Regions from separate parts of the Brumicola blandensis genome, predicted to be linked through region 1. Evidence: predicted binding sites of a transcription regulator. Region 1 holds the regulator's gene; each other region holds the start of a gene.

Region 1 (7,547 bases):
CACTGCGGTCTACCCAATCTTGAAGGCAACAAATACCCTGTTACGATTCTAGGTGTGAGTCATTCAATGTGTTGTCCAGGTTGCCAAGCTGTGGCTTCTTCAATTGTCGATAACGGGCTAGAAAGCTACTACGAATTTAGAACAGAGCCAGCAGCTCGTGGCGATGCAGCCTTAGATAATACCTTGGCTAAGTTAGCGGTTTATGATGAACCCGAATTACAAGAAGAATTCGTTTTTGATATTGGAACAGATAAAGAAATTCAACTCACCGTTGAAGGCATTACTTGCGCCGCTTGTGGTTGGTTAATAGAAAAGCAATTAGCTAAAACAAAGGGAATAAAGCAGGTATCTGTCAATGTTGGTGCTCGCAGAGCAATGGTCATTTGGGACAACAACGTTCTAAAACTTTCCCAAGTGTTAAGACAATTAAAAACAATCGGTTATGAATCCTTGCCGTTCCAAGCTGATAGCCATGAAGCTTCTTATCAACGAGAACAAAAAAGTTTTTTGAAAAAAGTAGGTCTGTCGGGCTTGATGACAATGCAAGTTATGATGTTAGCAATGGGTCAGTATTTCGACTTATTCGGTAATATCGATGCGGAAACAACTAAATATTTCAATTGGATAAGCTTAGTCCTTACGACTCCTGTGGTGTTATATGCAGGCAGTGTATTTTATCTCAGCGCAATGAAAGCAATTATGGCGCGAACGGTGAATATGGATATCCCGGTAACAATAGCTATTTTAGCAACCTATATCGCTGGTTTCTTTACGGTGAATAAACCGAATGCAGAGGTTTATTTTGAGTCTATTTGCATGTTCATCTTTTTCTTGTTGATTAGTCGTTTTTTGGAACATCGATCTAGACACAAAGCAACGCAGATATCTTCAAACATGTTAAAGCATATCCCGGTTACTGCCAATTTGTGGACAGGCAAAGAGGCACGCTCCGTACTAGCAAAACAACTCAAAGTTGACGACCTCGTTTTGGTCAAGGCTGGTGAGATTATTCCAGTCGACGGATTCATTGTTGAGGGGAAAGCCCTACTAGATGAATCAATGCTTACCGGTGAGTTTGAGCCCGTAACAAAACAAGTTAACGACCCCGTGTTTGGCGGTACCATTAATCAAAATGGCGCTATCAAGTTGAAGGTAAGTAAAACCCTCAAACATGCAATGGTGAATCAAATACTTAGATTGCAAGAAACTGCCCTATCAAGTAAGCCCAAAGTGGCTCTCATTGCGGATAAACTGAGTCGTTACTTTGTGGTAGCTGTTTTAACGATTTCAGCACTTACCTATGCATTTTGGGCTTACCAAGGCAATGAGCACGCCTTTTGGATTACGATATCGGTACTTGTCGCAACCTGCCCGTGTGCACTAGGCTTGGCGACGCCATCTGCCCTTACATGCGCAATGGCTAGGTTAAACAAGCAAGGTATTTTGCTTAAACGAGCTGACGCTCTTGAGCAGCTTACTGAAGTTACCGACATTGTATTTGATAAAACAGGTACATTAACCCATGGTGAATTCACAATAGACAAGTCTTGGTTTGCTGATAACGAATCAGCGTCAATCGATAAATATCGAAGCATCGCAAAAAGTATAGAGTTGCAGTCTGAGCACCCTATTGCTAAGGCATTCGGATCATTAGAAACGCAGACTGATTTATTCGCCGTGGATGATTTGCAAGTAGTCATAGGTAAAGGCTTAAATTGTAAAATTGGAAAAAATCAATACCATATCGGCTCTCCGAATTACATTCTAGGGAAGATTCCGGCCGAAGCGCTCAGTGAACAACAACGAAATGAACTTCAGGGGGCAAACGTACTCCTGAGTGAAAACGACACACTTGTCTCAGCATTCTGGTTAAGAGATAAGTTAAAAGAAGATGTGGTAGACGTCATCAAAGCCTTAGCTCCCTACGAGCAAACAATATTAAGTGGTGATACCTTACAGAATGTGACACATGTCGCTAACAGCCTAAATATTAAAAATACCGTGGCTGAACAAGCACCTGAACAAAAACTGATGTACATAAAACAACTTCAAGCAAATGGGCGCAGTGTATTAATGCTGGGTGATGGTATTAATGATGCACCTGTTTTAGCAGTGTCAGATGTTAGCGTCGCGGTGGGAAATGCATCTGATCTGGCTAAAAATGCGGCTGATGTTATTTTATTGAATCAAGACTTAGCCTCTCTATTACATGTCATCAATATGGCCAAACGTACTAAGCGAAAGATTAAGCAGAATATTGCGTGGGCGCTGTCATACAACATACTTGTATTACCTTTTGCCATTGGTGGATTTCTAACACCTTGGATGGCGGCTCTAGGGATGTCGATAAGTTCTATTATAGTGGTGTATAATTCCACGCGTTTAATGCGCAACAGCTAGGAAGAAGCCGTGAGTATCATTTATGTATTGATCCCATTAGCCATTATCATCGTCGGAATTGCTATCGGTGTATTCTTTTGGGCAGTAAAAAGTAATCAGTTTGAAGACTTAGATCGTCAAGGGTACAGCATTCTATTTGATGACGATATCAAGTCAGAAAGTGCTGAAAAGACGAATGACGCAGCGGATAGCAACGCGAACGAACAACAGGCTGAATTAGCTAAAGACAAAAAAGAACCAAAGCGTTGAATCCCGATTTCAATCTATTAAGTGCATTTTTAATTGGGCTTGCTGGGGGGGTACACTGCATAGGCATGTGTGGCGGTATTGCTAGTGCTTTCACCTTTGCTATTCCGAAAAACGTTTCACAACTCACCTATATCTGTGCCTACAACATTGGTCGTATATTGAGTTATACCGCAGCTGGCGCGTTAACAGGGTATATTGGCAGCATAATAAGCACCAGTGCGAATAACGCGTTCCCAATATTTCAAATAATTAGCATCGTGTTTATGGTGTTGCTGGCACTTTATATCAGTGATTGGTACAAAGGCCTTTCAGCACTAGAACGCCTGGGAAGCCATCTTTGGCGACATATTTCCCCGATTGGTAAAAAGCTTATCCCATTTAAAAACCCATTATACACAATAGCTTACGGGATGATTTGGGGTTGGCTGCCTTGTGGTTTAGTCTACTCCATGCTCAGTTGGTCATTGGCAAGCGAAAGTGTTTATCAAGGCGCTTCGATGATGTTGTTCTTTGGCTTGGGGACGCTACCTGCGGTCATGGCAACTAGCCTTGGTGCAGGTTTCTTACTGCCCATTTTTCAACATAAATACACTCGAAAAATGATTGCTATTCTACTACTTGCGTTTTCTTTGATCTTGACCTACGACCTTGTTACAGGTAATAATTGATCTGAAAATCATCAAAAAGAGTAAGTCATGGCAAAAGGTCCAGAACTCTCAATTCACTGCCAAAGTTGTAGCTTTAGTCATTTGTGTTTACCGGTTAGTTTAAACAAAAATGAACTTGATACCTTGGACGATATCATTGAGCGAAAAAAACCCCTTCATAAAAACGATAAATTAGTCCGTTATGGTGACAAATTCCATTCATTATATGCCGTACGTTCAGGTTCATTTAAATCTTATGTTAGTGATAAAGACGGTGTTGAGCAGATTATTGGGTTCCACTTCCCTGGCGATATTATCGGATTCGACGCATTGAAAGACGATAAGCATGGCAGTTATACCCAAGCGTTAGAAACTGCAATGGTGTGCGAACTGCCTTACGAGACCTTAGATGAGATGTCAGTCAGATTTCCAAAACTAAGACAACAAATCATGCGTTTCATGAGTGCTGAAATCAAACACGACCACGATTTGATGATGTTACTCAGTAAAAGAAGCGCAGAAGAGCGTCTTCTTCACTTTTTAAGTCACTTATCTCAGCGATTTGAAGAACGAGGCTTTTCCGCCAAGCAATTCAATTTATCGATGACGCGTAATGAAATTGGTAATTATTTGGGCTTGACGGTTGAGACTATTAGCCGCTTGCTAACCCGATTCCAAAAAGAAGATCTGATTAAGGTTGATGGCAAGTTAATCACTATTAGTGATTTCGACGGCATAAAGCAACGCCTTCCCGATATGGAAATAAACTTTACCCAAGTTTGTTAAGTTTATTATTCGCAAACTTGATCTGGGGCAATGTGGTTACTAGCACATTGCCCATAAATATCTACAATATACATAGATAACAACGTTCTGGAGAACACTATGTTTACTTGTAGCAAAATTTTAGCTGTCATTGACCCAAGCACAAAACAACAACCTTCACTCAATCGAGCTATTTTCCTTGCTGAAAAAACCGGTGCTAGCGTCGTTGCCCTATCCTCAATTTACGATAAGTCATATGACATGGCCGCGATCCTCACAAGCGACGAACGCTACGAAATGAAACAGGCAATGTTAGAACATGAATCGCTTAACCTAACTGCCCTGCTAAAGGAACTAACTACTGACGTTAACATTAGCACCAAGATTAAATGGCAAAAGAAGTTGCATGAATCCGTGGTGGAAACTTGCCAGGAAGAATCATGTGACCTGATTGTGAAATCCACTAAGAAGCATGGCATGTTAGCATCTAGTATTTTCACACCGAATGATTGGCATATTTTGCGCAACGCGCCTGTTGATGTGCTTTTGGTCAAAGATCATGAATGGACAAATAATGGTAAAGTCCTTGCTTCTATTGGTGTTTCAGCTAAAGATGATCAGCATATAAGCTTGAGTGATAAAATCGCTGAAACAGGAAATGAGCTAGCTAAATTGACGAACTCAACACTTCACTTGGCCAATTCTTATGCTGGCGCGCCTGTGCACATTGCCGTGGAAGTCCCGAATTTTGCGCCAGAAGTTTACAATCGTTCAGTACAAGAAAGACATACGAATAAGTTGAATGAGCTAGCCACGACTCATTCCCTTCAGGATGCTACGATGCATGTACTAGAGGGCTTGCCTGAAGATGTTATTCCTAAGCTAAGTAATGAACTGGACGCAGATTTACTGATAATAGGATCTGTTGGGCGAAGAGGTATTTCAGCAGCCCTGTTGGGGAATACTGCAGAAATGATTATCGATGCGGTTAATTGTGACACGCTCATCATAAAGCCATAAACAAACACCCTCGTTTTTACACAAAACCAAAGAGATGCCTAAATCGGGCATCTCTTTTCATTCCTTGTTTGCTTACCCAGACAACAAGCTTTAAAATGTGCGCCAAAGATTAGGTATGCGAGCATCATCCATACTTTTATAGGTCGGCACATTCACAGGCATACACAGTGGTTCAAACTTCAAACTTACCTAAGCAAAAATATAACAATGACAAACTCGTAAAGCGCATTCGCAGAAATGTGGGCAAAGCGATAGCAGACTATCAGATGATTGAAGATGGTGATGTTGTTATGGCTGCCATTAGTGGTGGCAAGGACAGCTTTGTGATGTTGGACATTTTGCTTAGTTTACAGCAATCAGCCCCGATTAATTTTGAGGTTATCGCCGTTAACTTGGACCAAAAGCAACCCGGTTTTCCAGAGGATATTCTACCGAGTTATTTGGAACAGAAAAATATTCCTTATTATATTATCGATAAAGACACCTACTCTGTTGTTAAGTCCAAAATAGAAGATGGAAAAACCACATGTGGATTGTGTTCACGTTTAAGGCGCGGAAGTTTATATTCCTTCGCTGAAAAAATTGGCGCGACTAAAATCGCCTTGGGTCATCACATGGATGATATGGTGGAAACAACCTTTTTAAACATGTTCTATGGTGCCAAGCTAAAATCCATGCCACCAAAGCTCTTATCAGATGATAAGCGCAACATCGTCATTCGCCCTCTAGCCTACTGCCGCGAGAAAGATATCGCTTCACTGGCTGCAATTCGAGAGTACCCTATCATTCCATGCAACCTTTGTGGTTCACAAGAAAACTTGCAACGTCAAAACGTGAAAGCAATGTTGAATGAATGGGATAGACAAACGCCTGGCAGAGTCGAGAATATCTTTAATGCTACAAAGAGCATTATCCCGAGCCAATTGGCTGATACCGACTTATTTGACTTCAAGGGGCTGCAAATAGACCGCAGTTCCGAACGTAAAGCGTATGACTTCAATAGTGAAGAAGTCTCTTCGACTAACATAGATGAATCTTTAGTGATTCAAATAGCAAACTTGTAAAAGGAATTTCATGAAAATTGGACTTGCATTAGGTGCAGGAGCAGCCAGAGGTTGGGCCCATATTGGGGTTATTCGCGCGTTACAGCGTGCCGGCATACAAATTGATGTCATCGCCGGATGTTCAATTGGGGCCTACGTAGGGGCTGCCTATGCCAGTGGTAAGTTAGACGAACTTGAAGCATGGGCAAACACCTTAACCGAATGGCAAGTTTTTAGATTACTGGGTGTTGGCTTTAAGCGTGGTGGTTTAGCAAGTGGTCAAAAAGTATTCGACAAACTTAAAGATGAGTTTTGTGCTGAACGCTTTGATGAGATGAATATACCATTTGCTTGCGTATCAACAGATTTGTACTCTGGGAAAGAAGTTGTCTTTAATCAAGGTGAACTTGGTGATTCTATTCAAGCTTCCTGCGCAATCCCTGCTCTATTCAGCCCAGTTCACCACCAAGGCCGCTGGTTAGTTGACGGCGCCGTCGTTAACCCTGTTCCGGTGAATCAATGCCGACAGCTAGGTGCTGATTTTGTGATAGCAGTAAATCTCAGTGCTGATTTTCGTCCTAGATTGATAGAAACATGTGAAAAAGAACATGAAGAGAATCAAAAGCGTACTGATGATTTACTCGATCGCGCTAGTGAAGGCTTTATGAAGAAGTGGTTTTCTCCGGAGCCTAAACCAAACAAGGCGACGCCTCCTGGTATTGTCAGTGTTATGAGTAGTTCGCTGGAAATCTTGCAAGCACGTGTGACACGATCTAGGTTAGCAGGCGAGCCACCTGACATTTTAATTGAACCACAGCTGAGAGATGTAGGCATCCTCGAGTTTCATAGAGCGATTGAAGTAGCAGAGAAAGGGAGTCAGGCGGTTGAAAGACTATCCGAACAGCTACTTTATCAATTAGGCATGGACAAAGTAGCTGCTGGTTTAAAAGAGAAGCACTAGAAGGTCTATTTTAACAGGAGTCACTACGCTAACGGGAATGAAGGTGCCAAAGGCAATGAGTTCCCTTGCTAACTAGCCTTAAGCGTTATTACTTAGTAGCTATAGCGGTTATGCGTAACGGCTTTCGCTGTAATCTAAGGCCCCTTTCATTTTCAAACCACTCGTCATTTAACATCAAGGTGCCTTCACTTACTCTTTCACCCGTTTTAGTTGCTTCGCTTAGGTTTGTATCTTCAAATTGAAACATTAGACCACTTACGTTGGGCATCATAAACGACAGAAAACTTCCCATTTCATTGAAGAAGGCTTCGTATTGCTGGTACAGAAAGCTTAATTCTTCGAAAGTATAGTTCTCTTTTAAGTATTCAGGTTTTGTTTCCAACTGAACTGAAATGTCACATTGGTTTGACGGTTCTTTGAAGTCTATGACTACCTTTGCATTAGCAAGATTAAGTGCCTTTT
Region 2 (7,547 bases), on a different contig from region 1:
CGCGTATTCAAGAACAATGAATTAGCGAATAATACAATTACCTATGCAGGTAAGCCCGTCAACTTTGGTGCGATTAGAGATACAGCACTACTGACAGTGGAAGGCGCTGACGATGATATTTGTGGTATTGGCCAAACTGAAGCGGCACAAGATTTATGCACTAATGTACCAAAAGACAAGCGCAAACATCATTTACAACCCGGAGCAGGGCACTACGGTATTTTTAGTGGTTCGATGTATCGAAAGAACATTCGTCCCCTCGTCACTGAATTTATCGATAAATACTCCTAGGCTCACGCGAAATACGAGTTAAGGAATAGGAATTTACTTTGCTCATTAACAATAAAAATTCGTAAAAGCAGTGCATTACCAAATAGGGTGATGCACTTTTTTGTTTTTTGATGGTCACAAAAGGTAATTACTGATAATTTATTGTCATTGGTAGTTATCACATAAACAAGCTGAAACCCGATTCGAGAACCAATATCTCCTCATACAAATCATAATCACAGTGGACCAAAGGAATGACGAAAAACATCAATAAATCTCTTCAATACTACCTATCTATTTTCATCGTCGCCAATGCAATCAGCCTGTCTAGTTTTGGCGCAATGGCACAAACTATCGTCGATGAGAACGCAGAAGCGATAGACTTCGAACAATGCAAAGAAACACTGGCCATCACTGCAGAAGAAAAAGGGGTCAGTGTTAATTTAATCCAAACTGAAATCCCTAGACTTAAACAAATTCCAAAAGTACTTGAATACGATCGAAATCAGCCTGAGTTTGTGCAGACGTTTCCGAGTTACTATAGCAAGCGTGTAAACGACTGGCGCATTGATAAAGGCAAAGCCGCACTCAAAGAACACGATGAATTTCTAAAAGAGTTGACGCGTCGATTCGGCATTCCAGGTCATTATTTGTTAGCCTTTTGGGGATTGGAAACAAATTTTGGCAATTACAAAGGTAAGATGTCTACACTAGACTCCCTGGCAACACTCGCCTGTGATCCTCGCAGAAGCGAATACTTTACCGGTGAGTTGATATTGGCATTGAAACTGATGGAACGCGAATCACTCAATAAAGAACAGATGATCGGTTCATGGGCAGGTGCAATGGGCCATACTCAGTTCATGCCGACTGCGTATATGAAATATGCCATCGATGGCGATGATGATGGAAAAATCGACCTTTGGAACAGTGAAAAAGACGCCCTAGCATCAGCCGCAAACTTCCTCGCTAACTTAGGTTGGAAGCCTGGCCTGCGCTGGGGAAGAGAGGTCACACTTCCAGAAGCATTTGATTATTCAACGCTAGGAAGCGATAAGAAAGAAATCTCACATTGGACCGCAATGGCACTGACTAAAACAAATGGCCAGAGCTTAGGGGAATCATCGATACCCTCAAAACTCATCATTCCCGCTGGCCATCAGGGTCCTGCATTTTTGGTATATCATAACTTCGATGTCATTCTGCGATGGAATAATTCTGAGTTCTACGGCATTGCAGTGGGTCAATTGGCAAACCGTATTTTGGGTAACGATGAGCTGAGTAAAGCACTCCCTGACTTACCTAGCTACAGCGTTTCACAAATGGCAAATATGCAACGAAAATTGAACGCGCTTGGGATTGATGTCGGCGGGGCTGACGGCATTATTGGTCCTGCGACACGCTCAGGTATCAGTCAGTTCCAAGCTAAACATGGTTTGGTTGCCGATGGTTTTCCATCGAAGGAAACCTACACTGCTATCATGAACACCCAATAGACTTTATCGGCACTTGGTTATATGTGCATAAAAAAGAGGCCATAAATGGCCTCTCTTCTGTTCAGATGGGTCTCTATACAAGCCAAGTAGGCTTAGTACATGTGTTGACCACCATTGATAGACAAGGTTGAGCCTGTAATAAAACCGGATTCGTCATCAACTAAAAAAGCCACGCTGTTAGCAATATCTTCAGGTTTACCTAGACGCCCAACTGGGATTGTCTTTATGATTTTAGCTAATACGTCCTCAGGCACCGCTCGCACCATATCAGTGTCGACATAACCAGGCGCAATCGCATTCACGGTAATGCCTTTACCAGCGCCCTCAAGGGCTAGTGCTTTGGTAAAGCCGTGAATACCCGATTTAGCAGCAGCGTAGTTCACTTGACCGTACTGACCGGCTTGGCCGTTTACAGAGCCTACGTTTATGATGCGACCAAACTGACGTTCTCTCATTCCGTCAATCACCGCTCGGCAAGTATTAAAACAAGATGCTAAGTTAGTTTGAATAACAGCATCCCATTGTTCAAAACTCATTCTGTGCATTGTCCCGTCGCGCGTAATCCCTGCATTATTCACTAGAATATCGATATGCCCGTAATCATTTTCGATTTTTTCAATAGCGGCTGCCGTTGCTGTAAAATCTGACACGTCGAATTTTACTGCGGGAATGCCGGTGCGCTCGCTAAATTCAGCCGCCTTCACGTCATTTCCGCCATAGTTCGCAATAACTTTGTATCCTTTATTGGCTAATGTTGTACAAATTGCTTCGCCTATACCACGAGTCCCGCCTGTTACTAATGCTACTCTAGTCATATCCATTTCCTGTTTTGTTATTGCTAGCTATGTTTCCGAGACCTTTCTAGGCCGACTTCGACAAGGCAGGTGAATCCACCTCCCTTTTCATGCACACCATAATAGATGAGATGATTGTTTATAATACATACAATACATGACAAAAATGAGACTTTGGTCTATCCAGTTTTAAAACAGTAAAATAGCTTGATGTAGATCATCAACTTAAGGCGCAATCGGCATATTCCATTCACTTTGTGCATAGTTTTAAAAATACCTGTTCATGGGCGCTTTAGCGGCGTTATACTCGGTGGTATAAGGTGAATGATTGTTTGAAAAAAAAGGAGTAAATGTGCAAAACACTTACCGTTTGGTGATTGATTGTCCTGACCAAACTGGACTCGTCGCAGCAGTATCACAATTTCTCACTGACCATGGTGCGAATATTCTCGAGGCCAACCATCATACAGATTTGCAGTTACAACGCTTTTTTATGCGCCATGAGATTGAAGCTGATTCGGTTCAACTCAGCCACAAAGCGTTTGTCGACGCTTTTAGCAAAATAGCGCAAGCGTACGATATGCGTTGGACCCTTAATAATTCAGACACTAAAGCGAAAGTTGCTTTGCTAGCGAGCAAAGAGTCCCATTGTTTAATCGACGTACTGCATCGCTGGCATACTGGTGAGTTGCAGTGTGACATCCCCTGTATTATTGCTAACCATGAAAAGATGCGCGAATATGCCGATTGGTACAAAGTCCCCTTTCATTATATTGATTTTAGCGATAAAAAAGTGGCGTTCGCTGAAATCGAAAGACTGCTCGACCATTATCAAATTGACCTAACCGTACTCGCGCGTTTTATGCAGATAGTTCCCGATTATTTATGTCAGAAGCTAGCCGGTAAAGCGATTAATATTCATCATAGTTTCTTACCTTCGTTTGCTGGCGCCAAGCCTTATCAACAAGCCTACGAGAGAGGTGTAAAACTGATCGGAGCGACATGCCACTACGTAACTACAGACTTAGATGAAGGTCCAATCATTGAACAAGAAGTACTGCGTATTAGTCATAGCGACAGCTCCTTAGATATGGTGAGAAAAGGGAAACGTTGTGAAGTCAACGCATTAGCCAATGGTATCCGATATCACCTGCAAGATCGCGTCATCATTCATCAAAACAAAACTGTTGTTTTTGCATAACAATCGCCTCAACTAGCATGGCCTGAATACTTGCGTTACAAACGCGGTATGCCTACTATTGAGGCGACAAATGAAAATAGAGCATCAGATTCTATCCATCTCAAATAAGTAAAAAGGAAAACGACATGAAGAAAGTGCTACTAAGCCTATCTGCAATAGCGATGGCTTTATCACTTGCCGGCTGCTCAGAACAACCTACAGAGCAAGCCAAACCCGAAATCATCGAACAACAAAGTATTGAGAACGTACTTTTAGAACAATTTGCTGGCCCTTATGGTGGCGTACCCGCTTTTGAAAGCATGTCTTTGGCCGATTTGAAACCTGCTCTAGAGAAAGGCATGGAATTGAATCTCGCTGAAATTGATGCGATCGCGAACAACCCTGAGCCACCCACTTTCGAAAACACGATTGTCGCGATGGAGCGAGCAGGCGACGAGCTTGGCCGAGTGTTCACGTACTGGGGCATATGGAGTTCGAACATATCCTCGCCTGAGTTCAGAGAGATACAAAAAGAAATGGTGCCGGTCATCAGCGCATTTTCTTCGAAAATCACCCAAAACGAAAAGTTATTTGAACGCGTAAAAGCGGTTTACGAAAGCGACGAGTTAAAAGCACTCGGTACTGAAGAACAACGAGTGACTTGGTTAACTTATAATGGTTTTGCCAGAAACGGGGCAACCTTGAACGCGGAAGACAAAAAGCGGTACGCCGAGATAAACCAAGAGCTTGCGTCATTGCAAACACAATTTTCAAGTAACATTCTTGCCGATGAAGAAAACTACGTTCTATATTTGAGTGAAGACCAATTGGCTGGGCTTCCAGAATCATTCGTAAAAGCTTCAGCAGGTATGGCTGAGAGCCGCGGTGAAGTAGGTAAATACGCGATTACCAATACACGCTCATCGATGGACCCCTTCTTAACTTACTCTGAGAATCGAGAGTTAAGAGAAAAAGTATGGCGCACCTATTACAGTCGTGGAGACAACGGTGATCAGTTTGACAACAATGAGTTAATCAAACAAATCTTAGCGCTACGCCACGAACGAATTAAGTTACTAGGCTATGATAACTATGCGCAATGGCGTCTGGAAGACCGCATGGCTAAAACACCAGAACGCGCAATGGCCTTAATGGAAAAAGTCTGGCCTGCAGCTATCGCACGTGTCGAAGAAGAAGTTGCAGATATGCAAGCTATCGCTGACGCGGAAGGTGCTGATATTACCATCGAGCCTTGGGATTATCGCTTCTACGCTGAAAAAGTGAGAAAAGACAAATACTCACTCGACTCTGACGAAGTGAAACAATACTTGCAACTAGACAAACTGCGCGAAGCGATGTTTTATGTTGCCGGCCGCCTATTCAACTTTGAGTTTACGCCAGTGGATGAGGGTAAAGTACCTGTATTTCATCCAGACGTGAAAGTATGGGAAGTGAAAGACAAAACAAGCGGTAATTTAGTTGGATTGTGGTACCTAGACCCATTTGCAAGACAAGGTAAACGCTCGGGTGCATGGGCAACGACCTATCGTAGCTACACTACCTTCGACGGAGAGAAAACCGTACTGTCTTCGAACAATTCAAACTTCGTGAAAGGTGCGGATGGTGAACCAACACTGATCTCTTGGGATGACGCAGAGACGTATTTCCATGAATTTGGTCATGCCTTACATTTCTTATCTGCCGACGTGAAGTACCCCACTTCGCACTCTGGTGTGCGTGACTACACTGAATTCCAATCACAATTGTTAGAGCGTTGGTTGACCACAGATGAAGTCATCAATACATACCTAGTGCACTACAAAACGGGTGAGCCGATTCCTCAGGAATTAGTTGCTAAAATTAAGAACGCCTCAACCTTCAATGAAGGCTTTAAAACGACAGAGTACATGTCTTCTGCCATTATGGATTTGCTGTATCACACAACCGATCCAGCTAAGATTGAGCCTGATAGTTTTGAGCGTGAACAATTAACCCGTTTAGGTATGCCAGAAGAAGTTGTTATGCGTCACAGAACAACTCATTTCGGTCATATCTTTTCAAGTGAAGGCTATGCGTCAGCTTATTATGGGTATATGTGGGCAGAAGTATTAACATCGGATGCTGCAGAAGCCTTCGCAGAAGCACCAGGCGGCTTTTACGATGAAGAAGTTGGTGCACGTTTAGTTAAGTACTTATTCTCTGTCAGAAACGCAATGGACCCAGCTGAAGCCTATCGTATGTTTAGAGGGCGAGATGCGAAGGTTGAAGCTCTGATGCGAGATCGTGGATTTCCTGTGACGTCCGAAGAATAGCCATCAGGCTCATCGTGCGATAGTCACCGAGCGATAGTCTCATCCAGCGAAAATAGAAGGCCATATAATCTAACATGATATGGCCTTTTTTATGTTTCGAGAGCGCTTATCGGCAGAAAAAACTGCGCCGTTTTTATCATGGGTAAACCTGCTGAATAAACGCTAAGGTATTTTTCACTGCCCCGGCATTCTTTGTAACAATCTCTTGGCAAGCCGAGCCAGCAGCCTTTCTAGCCTCGTTATCTGTCAACCATGCACTTAAAATACTGGTCATCTCATCAGGTGTATTAATCAACGCCAAACCTCCTGAGGAGGCTAAGGTTTCGCAAATAACTGGGTTATTAAAAATGCTTGGCCCCATCACACTTGGGACACCATATACTGATGGTTCAAGAGCGTTATGCCCCCCCTTGTTTACAAAACTTCCACCCACGAAGGCAAATGTAGAGAAACTGTAAAATGCATTCAACATACCCATCGTATCGACCAGGACAATATCGGGCATGTTGCTAAGTTCCCCCATCAACTCTAGCTCAGATACGCGCACTGTAGTAAAGCCAGTTGCTAAACATAGCTGGGCGACTTTATCAAAACGATGTGGGTGCCTTGGCACGACCACCAAGACTATCGACGCATCTTGTTCACGCAAGCGCTTAAAGTTATCAATACAGATTAGTTCTTCCGAGTCATGCGTGCTGCCGGCAATAAAAATGGCTTGTTTTTGATAATTTAGTTTGGTCTTTAATTGTTGCGCAAGCTCAGTATCTCGCTGGTCGATAAGCAAATCGAACTTCATATTATTGCTAATTTTTAGATTTGATTTATACACACCTAGTGCTAAAAAGTTATCAAAGTCTTGCTGCCCTTGTGCACAAATCAGAGTGAACTTGCGCAAGCAGGGACGAAATAATTTCGCAAGCATCTCATAATTTTTTAAAGAATGAGAGGACATTCGAGCATTCACTAGCACAGCTGGAACCTGGCGCTTATAGCACTGATGCAGCATATTTGGCCATATTTCCACTTCAGTAACAATGACTAAACTGGGCGCTAGTTTATGGAAGAAAAGCCATACGAAAATAGGAATATCAAAAGCTAAATATACATGCTGTACACGGTCTTTAAAAATGGCTCTAGCTTGTTTAGCCCCTGTTGTCGAGGTAGTCGATATTGTAATAACTTTATCCGGATACGCTTTCTCTATTTGCGCAACCAGTTGCTTTGCGGCATTCACTTCGCCCATAGACACGCAGTGTATCAAGATGCCATTCTGTTTGGGCTTTCCGATGAAACCAAAGCGCTCTCTATTTTTATTAGCTTGCCCCTCCGTTTTCTCGCGCTTTAAAACAAGCTTGAGTAAAGCTAAGGGAAGTAAGAGCAACAACAGCAGGTTATACAACCAGCGCCATATCGTGTGATGCCATTGTGGTTTATATGCTTGAGTCATAAATTTCGAATAAGTGCAGAGATAAGTTGCTCTTGGGTAAAAGGCTTA
Region 3 (7,547 bases), 240 kb from region 1:
TGCTAATCAGTTACCCTCAGTTGAAAGTGGTGTGGTTCTGAAGGACTTAGTGAGCAATTACGATGCGAGTATCGTTCGCAGTAATGGTTACAGTGCTAGGCATATCGAGTTATTACGCACAATTGCGCCACACATGAATGTTGAGGCCTTAAATCGTCGGCAAAATGATGAACAGGCATATTTACACGATCATGTCAGCCTGTTGCAACAGACACGCCGCTCTGAAGGGGTCGTAAAAGGTTTTAGTGACCTTATTCTTGATGTCAATACCGACTCTCCGCGGGCTTTGCTTGCGCTTACAGAGATGTATGATAGCCATTTGGTAAATAGCCATTTGGACCCAGCATCGGCGAGCACACCAGCATCGGCGAGCAAAACTACGGGATTGGCATTTTTTTCAGGCGAGGCTGCATACACAAATGCATATGAGCTTGCGCCACAATTGATTATGAATATGGCGGCAAATTACAAAGCGATGTTTTTTGCGGGATCAGCATTACAAGCGCTTCAATCATTAACCAGCTACCGTTGCTTAACACCAACCAATACCGGCGTCTTTGGTACACAATCCTTAAATTATCATATAGAAAAAGCCTTAGTGCGCCAAAATTGTGCAGTTGACATCAATGGCATCTATCAAGGCCTGCCGATAATGGTAGTTCAAAACGATTACCGCCTTGGGATATATAATGGGGATGTAGGCATCATCTGGCAAGACGAAAGCCAACGCTTAATGGCTTGGTTTGCCAATGCTAATTTTACTCAGATTCGCCGCTACAGTATTAGTTCACTGCCACAATACGAACGCGTTTACGCAATGACAATTCACAAAACGCAGGGCTCGGAGTTCGAGGCAGTAGATTTGGTATTGCCTACTGTATTCAATGATAATCTGAGTAGGGAATTATTATACACTGGGGTGACACGAGCAAAAAAACGTCTGAATGTCATAAGCAGTAAAGAGATATTAATAAAAGCGATCAAAAACAAGGGAGTGCGTTTTAGTGGCTTACCAGACAAGTTAAGAGCACCTCTTGTTGGCTAGATTTGTTTGGCAGCGTAAAAGTTAATTACTCATAATCGAAAAAGCAAGGATCGCTTTAGATTTGCGTAAATCGGAATTTACTTTATGAATTTTGACTGCTTGAGCGAATGACAACTGGTTGCTCTCGACTCGAATAAATTGCTGAGCATCAAAGTATTGTTGGTGATGTAAGCACGCCAATTTGCTTAAGTCCGAATAATCTATCCACCCGATAACCTGGCCTGGGTAAACAATCATATTTTCCAAGCTTGCAATATCTTCTCTAAAGGTAAGATTTACGCCGAATACCGGTCGGTCTGAGAGCGTAATTAGCGTTGTCTCATCGGCAACTAAGGAGAGAATGGTTTTTGATAAGCCTTTGTCGTGGCGTACGTTTACACTGGATAATGGCATCGACTAACTCTATTATATTCAGTTACACGGGCAATTAATTGTGTCAATTCATTGCAAGGTAATTCTTCTTAGCCTGAAGTATAGTATGCTGGTGGAAAGGTGTGATGATATAGATCAATCAAAAGGGTAATGGCGTCACAACGGCGTCAAGCTTCAATGAATCGCTTTTGAAAGTAATAAATAATAATAAGAAACAATTTTAGGGAGAGGGAAATAATGCGATTTAATGTGAAAAGTGCTCTAAGCTGTTTCGTGCTGATATTAGCATGTCAATGGCAAGCCCTAGCAAATGATGAAAGCTTTTTAGATGGTAAAACTCAAATAAACGGTTTTGTCGATGTGCTGTACTCCAAGGCAGATGATAAAGTCTATTTGGCGTTGAGAAAAGAACAACTTGAGCAACAAATGCTCTTTCAAAGTAGTTTACCGCAAGGCGTCGGCTCAAATGATATTGGTCTTGATCGTGGCCAACTTGGCGATACCAGATTAATCACTTTCCAACGATTTGGAAATAAAATCTTATTGAAACAGCTTAATACGACTTATCGTGCAAGCTCATCAAATGAAGCTGAGCGTAAGAGTATCGATGAGGCATTCGCCGATTCAATCATCGCGGGTTTTACACTAGCGCATGAAGACAATGATTTTATATATTTTGACTATACTGACTTTTTACTCTCCGACATACATGGTGTAGCAAGCAAACTCAGTCGTACGGGGCAGGGATCTTATTCTCGCGATACTAGCCGTTCCGGTATTTATCTTCCAAGAACGAAAGCATTTGATTTAAACACTGAACTTGAAGCGCTTGTCACTTTTGCTGGCAGCCCCCAGGGGAGTTACATCCAGCAGGTAGCCCCGGATGCAAAGAGCGTGACAGTGCACTTGCATCACTCTTTCATTCAATTGCCGGATGATAATTATCAAACCAGAACGTTTCATCCTTATTCTGGTTTCTGGAAACACAGTTATATCGACTACTCTGTGCCGATTGACGCTGACATGGAACGCAAGTTTATCCCTCGCCACCGTTTAGCGAAAAAAGACCCCGAAGCACAACATAGCGAAGCAATCGAGCCGATTGTCTATTACCTTGACCCGGGTATTCCTGAGCCGGTTATGACAGCTCTGAAAGAGGGCGCACTATGGTGGGATCAGGCATTTACCGCAGCCGGTTATAAAAATGCCTTTCAAGTAAAGGTATTACCTGAAGATGCCGATCCGATGGATGTTCGTTACAACGTTATCCAATGGGTGCATCGAGCAACAAGAGGGTGGTCATATGGTAGTTCAGTCATTGACCCTAGAACAGGTGAGATTATCAAGGGGCATGTCACTTTAGGTTCTCTCCGAGTAAGACAAGATTTTCTCATTGCTCTGGGCATGACTAGTCCGTTTACTGAAGATAAGCCAGATACCTCACCACAACTTAATATGGCACTCGACCGCATCCGTCAGTTATCTGCACACGAGGTTGGACATACTTTAGGTATCGCTCATAACTTCGCAGCAAGCGAAAACGATCGCGCTTCTGTGATGGATTACCCACACCCTCTGTTTGAACTTGTTGATGGTGAAATTAGCCTAGCAAATGCATACGATAAAGGGATAGGCGATTGGGATAAGTTTGTAATTGCTTATGGTTATCAAGATTTCACAAACAATCAAAATGAAGCGATAGCATTGGCAGAGCTTGTTGCTAAGGCGCAAGAGAAAGGATTCTTGTATAAGTCTGATCCTGATGCCCGTATCGCCAAAAGAGCCTCTGCAGATGGTCACCTATGGGATAATGGAAGTAACGCAATAAAAGAATTCGAGCGAATGTCAGCGGTCCGAAATGTTGCGCTAGCAAACTTCGGGGCAAACTCACTCCCACTAGGTGAGGCTTTATCTTCACTAGAAGAAAGATTAGTGCCTATTTATTACTCTCACCGTTATCAGCTTGATGCTCTAGTAAAGCAGATTTCCGGTGTGAACTACGATTATGAAGTGAAACAACAGGGTAAAAGCTTAAAGGGCAATAGTTTTGTAAGCGGTGAGCAACAGTTCAAAGCCCTTGACCTGATGCTTGAAAGTGCTAGTGCCGACTATTTGCGCCTATCTAATGAGATCAGTGCTTTAATTAACCCTAAGTCCTACGGTAGCAACCGGAATCGAGAAAGCTTTAAAGGACGCATGGGCATTGCATTTGACCCAATTAGTGCCGCAGAGGCCGCAGCTGGTTACTCAATTAACATGCTTCTTGAGCCAATTAGGCTTAATAGGCTCGCCTACCAGCATAGTATTGATAAGTCGATTCCTAGCGTAGAGGCCGTAACGAAGAACGTCTTTGAAAAACTGATCAAGCTGAAGTCGAGCGATACTTTAGAACAGCGTATTCGACAGACTGCACTTAGTATTTACTTCGATACCATGATGTCAGATGAATTATCACCCGATGTTAAATTACAAATGCAAGCGCAGTTGTTGTCTTACCAAGGGTGGTTGAAGAGGAAAGATAAATCGCCTGAAGGCAAAGTGCTCTTGAAGTATATTGAACATTATTGGCAAAGTGGTGTTTGGCTGGGAAGCTTTGCAGTGAAACAATTGCCGCCGGGTTCACCCATATAAACGAAAAGTGAGTAAGAACAAAAGACGACTTTACCTTTAACAGATGAGTCGTCTTTTTTTGTGAATTTATATAACGCGACTATAGCGCAGTTGATGAGCAGGTTGAGACAAATACTGGTCAAAGCTCATGCAAATGTTTCGCACCAACATTCTTCCTCTATCTGCGATTTGAATAGAGTGCTCGTCTATTGTCACCAGCTGATCGTTCACAAAGCTTTGCAAGTCTTGTAAGGCGTCAGAAAAATACTCATCAAAATGAATACTATAGCGATCTTCAATGCTTCGCTTATTCAATGCGAAGTTACACATTAGGCTATGAATGACATGTCTTCTGATCTGATCATCATTGTTAAGAGCAAGCCCTTTAATAATTGCAGAACCCTGACTCTCGACAGCTTGATAGTAACTTTTAAGATCTTTTTCATTTTGCGCATAAAACGAATGAATACTACTTATGGAGCTGACGCCCAAGCCTAACAGCGCTGAATGCGATTTAGGGGTATAGCCTTGGAAGTTTCTATGCAAGTGACCCGCTTTAAGCGCTTTGCTTAATTCATCATCGGGCTTCGCAAAGTGATCCATGCCTATGAATACATAGCTAGCTTTAGTTAAGTAGTCGATGCCTAATCGAAGGAGGTCGAACTTACTATCTGCGTCAGGTAGCCATTCATCTTTGATTTTCCGTTGTGCAGCAAACTGCGATGGCAGATGAGCATAGCTGAACATTGAAATGCGATCAGGGTCAATCTCAATCACCTTTTCCAGTGTTTCAATAAAGGTTTCTGCGGTTTGCAGAGGGAGGCCATAAATTAAATCCAAATTGATAGAACGAAAATTAAACTGTTTCGCTCGCTCTACTAACTGACAAATAAACTCGGTGCTTTGTACCCGATTTATTTTTTCTTGGACTTGCTTGTTGATATCCTGAACACCAATACTTAAACGGTTAAAGCCAACACTGGCAAGATCATCAACGTAGCTTAACTCAATTTGTCTTGGGTCAACTTCAATGCCTGCTTCTAGTTCGTTAGAAAAGGTAAATGAAGCCTTCAATTTGTTTATCAAAGTTTGCAGCTGTGTTTTATCTAAGAAGCTAGGGGTGCCACCACCTAAGTGGATTTGTGACACTTGAAAGGCAGAAAATTGTTGACTACGGTGTTCAATCTCTTTGAACAGAAACGCTAAATATTGATCGGCTTTATGCTTGTGGCGCGTCACTATCTTATTGCATCCGCAGTAATAACAGAGCGAATGGCAGAAAGGGATGTGAATATATAAAGACAGTGCCTGTTTTGATTTACCTTGAGACTGTTCGACAATTAAGGATTCAAATTCATCTTCTGTAAAGCCATCATGAAACGACAGTGCCGTAGGATAAGAAGTGTATCGTGGTCCTGCGGTGTTGTATTTGTTCAGAATGCTCTTGTCAAAATATTCTAGGGCTGCCATGCAAACTCTTCTTTTATGCTAAGTACGAATTTAGGTGCAGTATATCTATCATTGTCCCCCCAAATATTGATCTCAAACAGCGTTTTCCCACATATCATTCGCTAATCAGACTATATCACTACAATCAATTACACTTATTAACCCAAAGGAAATAACATTTTGTTAACGATAAGTGTTTTTTTAGTGCGGCACTTAAGCGCAAGATTGGCGCTGATAATGAATGATAAGGAAACGACCTATGGGGCAGTTATATTTAGTGAGACATGGTCAAGCATCTTTTGGAGCTGCTGATTATGACAAACTAAGTGATGTGGGTATCAAGCAATCAGAATTATTAGGTGAGTACTTTGCTCAACGGAATATTCGTTTTGATAGCATCATTACTGGCGATATGCTCCGACACAAGGAAACTGCCAGCGGGATCCAAAAAGGCTTGAGTTGCGGTTTAGCTCAAGAGATAGATGCCGGTTGGAATGAATTTGATTTCAATGCTGTGGTTAGTGCCTATTTGAAAGTATTTCCTGAACAAAGGCCTGCGAGTAACGCGCCAAGAGCCGCTTTCTATCGCTTACTCAAAGCTGCAATGTTTGCTTGGTCAAAAGGTGAGTTGCCAGGGGCATTACCCGAAACATGGGAGCAGTTTACCGGTCGGGTGAAACAAGCTGTTGATAATGTATGCGCCTCTGAGGCTAAGCATGTACTGGTAGCAAGTTCTGGCGGTGCTATTGCGATTACGATGATGAATATGCTGGATTTGAGTATCGATAAAACAGTGAATTTTAATTTACAGATTAAGAACACCAGCGTTAGCCATTTTTACTTCAACAAAGATGGGATTCAACTCAGTAGCTTTAATAACGTTGGGCATTTAGATACACCCGAGCATATCCCATTAATTACCTACAGTTAGCTATGTACACAGAAACTGGGCGACAGAATATAAACACGATGAGTGAAAAAGGATAGAAATATGAACTTTGATTACAGTGAAGAAACTAAAGCTCGAATTGAAAAATTGGATGCTTTTATGCAAGAGCATGTGTATCCAAACGAAGAAAAGTATCACGACTTAGTACATAGTGGTCAGTCACCTTGGAAAACGCCTGATTTAATGGAAGAACTTAAAGCGAAGGCGAGGGAAGCTGGTCTCTGGAATTTATTTCTACCTGAAGAATATCTACCTCACGGTGCGGGTTTGTCTAACTTAGAATATGCGCCTTTATGCGAACTAATGGGACGGTCTTTGTGGAGCTCAGAAATTTTTAACTGCAGCGCGCCCGATACTGGCAACATGGAAGTCTTAGCAAAGTATGGGAATGATGAACAAAAGAAGCAATGGTTAGAGCCATTGTTAAACGGTGAGATCCGTTCAGCATTCGCGATGACTGAGCCAGAAGTCGCATCATCAGATGCTACTAATATCGAAACTTCTATTACTCGTGATGGCGAAGAGTACGTTATTAATGGTCGCAAATGGTACACCAGTGGCGCGATGAACGAGAATTGTAAAATCATGGTCGTCATGGGTAAAACTGATCCGAAAGCGGCAAGACACCAGCAACAATCTCAAATTCTTGTGCCTCTTGACCAGCCCGGAGTAACTGTTGTTCGTCCTATGTCTGCAATGGGTTATTTAGATGAACCTGTTGGTCATGCTGAAGTATTGTTCGACAATGTAAGAGTGCCCGCATCAAACTTATTGGTCGGCGAAGGCAAGGGTTTTGAAATTGCACAAGGGCGTCTCGGTCCGGGCCGAATTCATCATTGTATGCGTTTGATAGGTTGTGCACAAAGAGCCTTAGATATGGCTTGTGAGCGTGTTGAACAAAGAGTAGCGTTTGGTCAACCTTTAAGTAAGCAACAGTCGGTGAGAGAAGGCATTGCAAGCATGTATTGTAAGATTGAACAAGCCAGGCTACTGACCCTGAAAGCAGCAGATCATATGGATAAATATGGCAACAAGGTAGCGAAAAACATCATTGCTGCAATAAAGATTGTAGCGCCTAAGATGGCTTGCGAAGTAATAGATGAAGCAATACAAATGCATGGT

The links. The regulator FNR, encoded in region 1, switches genes on or off when oxygen is low (the NO sensors DNR and NnrR bind a similar motif). The targets are predictions, from matches to a motif close to TTGATCTAGATCAA.
Region 2: phbB (acetoacetyl-CoA reductase) is a predicted target of FNR. The motif match lies at 2,768-2,781, and genes of this name have one in related genera.
Region 3: hemN (oxygen-independent coproporphyrinogen III oxidase) is a predicted target of FNR. The motif match lies at 5,564-5,577, and genes of this name have one in related genera.

Annotation. Positions count from the first base shown of each region.
Region 1 covers NZ_JAVRIE010000001.1:638,312-645,858, reverse strand. Annotated here, with positions in the region: gene RM544_RS02815 (heavy metal translocating P-type ATPase) at 1-2,400, shown strand, start outside; gene ccoS (cbb3-type cytochrome oxidase assembly protein CcoS) at 2,410-2,649, shown strand; gene RM544_RS02805 (sulfite exporter TauE/SafE family protein) at 2,646-3,317, shown strand; gene fnr (fumarate/nitrate reduction transcriptional regulator Fnr) at 3,345-4,082, shown strand; gene uspE (universal stress protein UspE) at 4,182-5,081, shown strand; gene ttcA (tRNA 2-thiocytidine(32) synthetase TtcA) at 5,249-6,145, shown strand; gene rssA (patatin-like phospholipase RssA) at 6,156-7,085, shown strand; gene RM544_RS02780 (DUF2987 domain-containing protein) at 7,174-7,547, opposite strand, start outside.
Region 2 covers NZ_JAVRIE010000002.1:402,168-409,714, reverse strand. Annotated here, with positions in the region: gene RM544_RS07025 (polyhydroxyalkanoate depolymerase) at 1-291, shown strand, start outside; gene RM544_RS07020 (lytic murein transglycosylase) at 525-1,766, shown strand; gene phbB (acetoacetyl-CoA reductase) at 1,859-2,581, opposite strand; gene purU (formyltetrahydrofolate deformylase) at 2,913-3,761, shown strand; gene RM544_RS07005 (M3 family metallopeptidase) at 3,887-6,052, shown strand; gene RM544_RS07000 (3-deoxy-D-manno-octulosonic acid transferase) at 6,189-7,499, opposite strand; gene RM544_RS06995 (PAS domain S-box protein) at 7,496-7,547, opposite strand, start outside.
Region 3 covers NZ_JAVRIE010000001.1:396,185-403,731, forward strand. Annotated here, with positions in the region: gene recD (exodeoxyribonuclease V subunit alpha) at 1-1,045, shown strand, start outside; gene RM544_RS01675 (hypothetical protein) at 1,067-1,438, opposite strand; gene RM544_RS01680 (zinc-dependent metalloprotease) at 1,655-4,048, shown strand; gene hemN (oxygen-independent coproporphyrinogen III oxidase) at 4,115-5,497, opposite strand; gene RM544_RS01690 (histidine phosphatase family protein) at 5,736-6,407, shown strand; gene RM544_RS01695 (acyl-CoA dehydrogenase family protein) at 6,468-7,547, shown strand, end outside.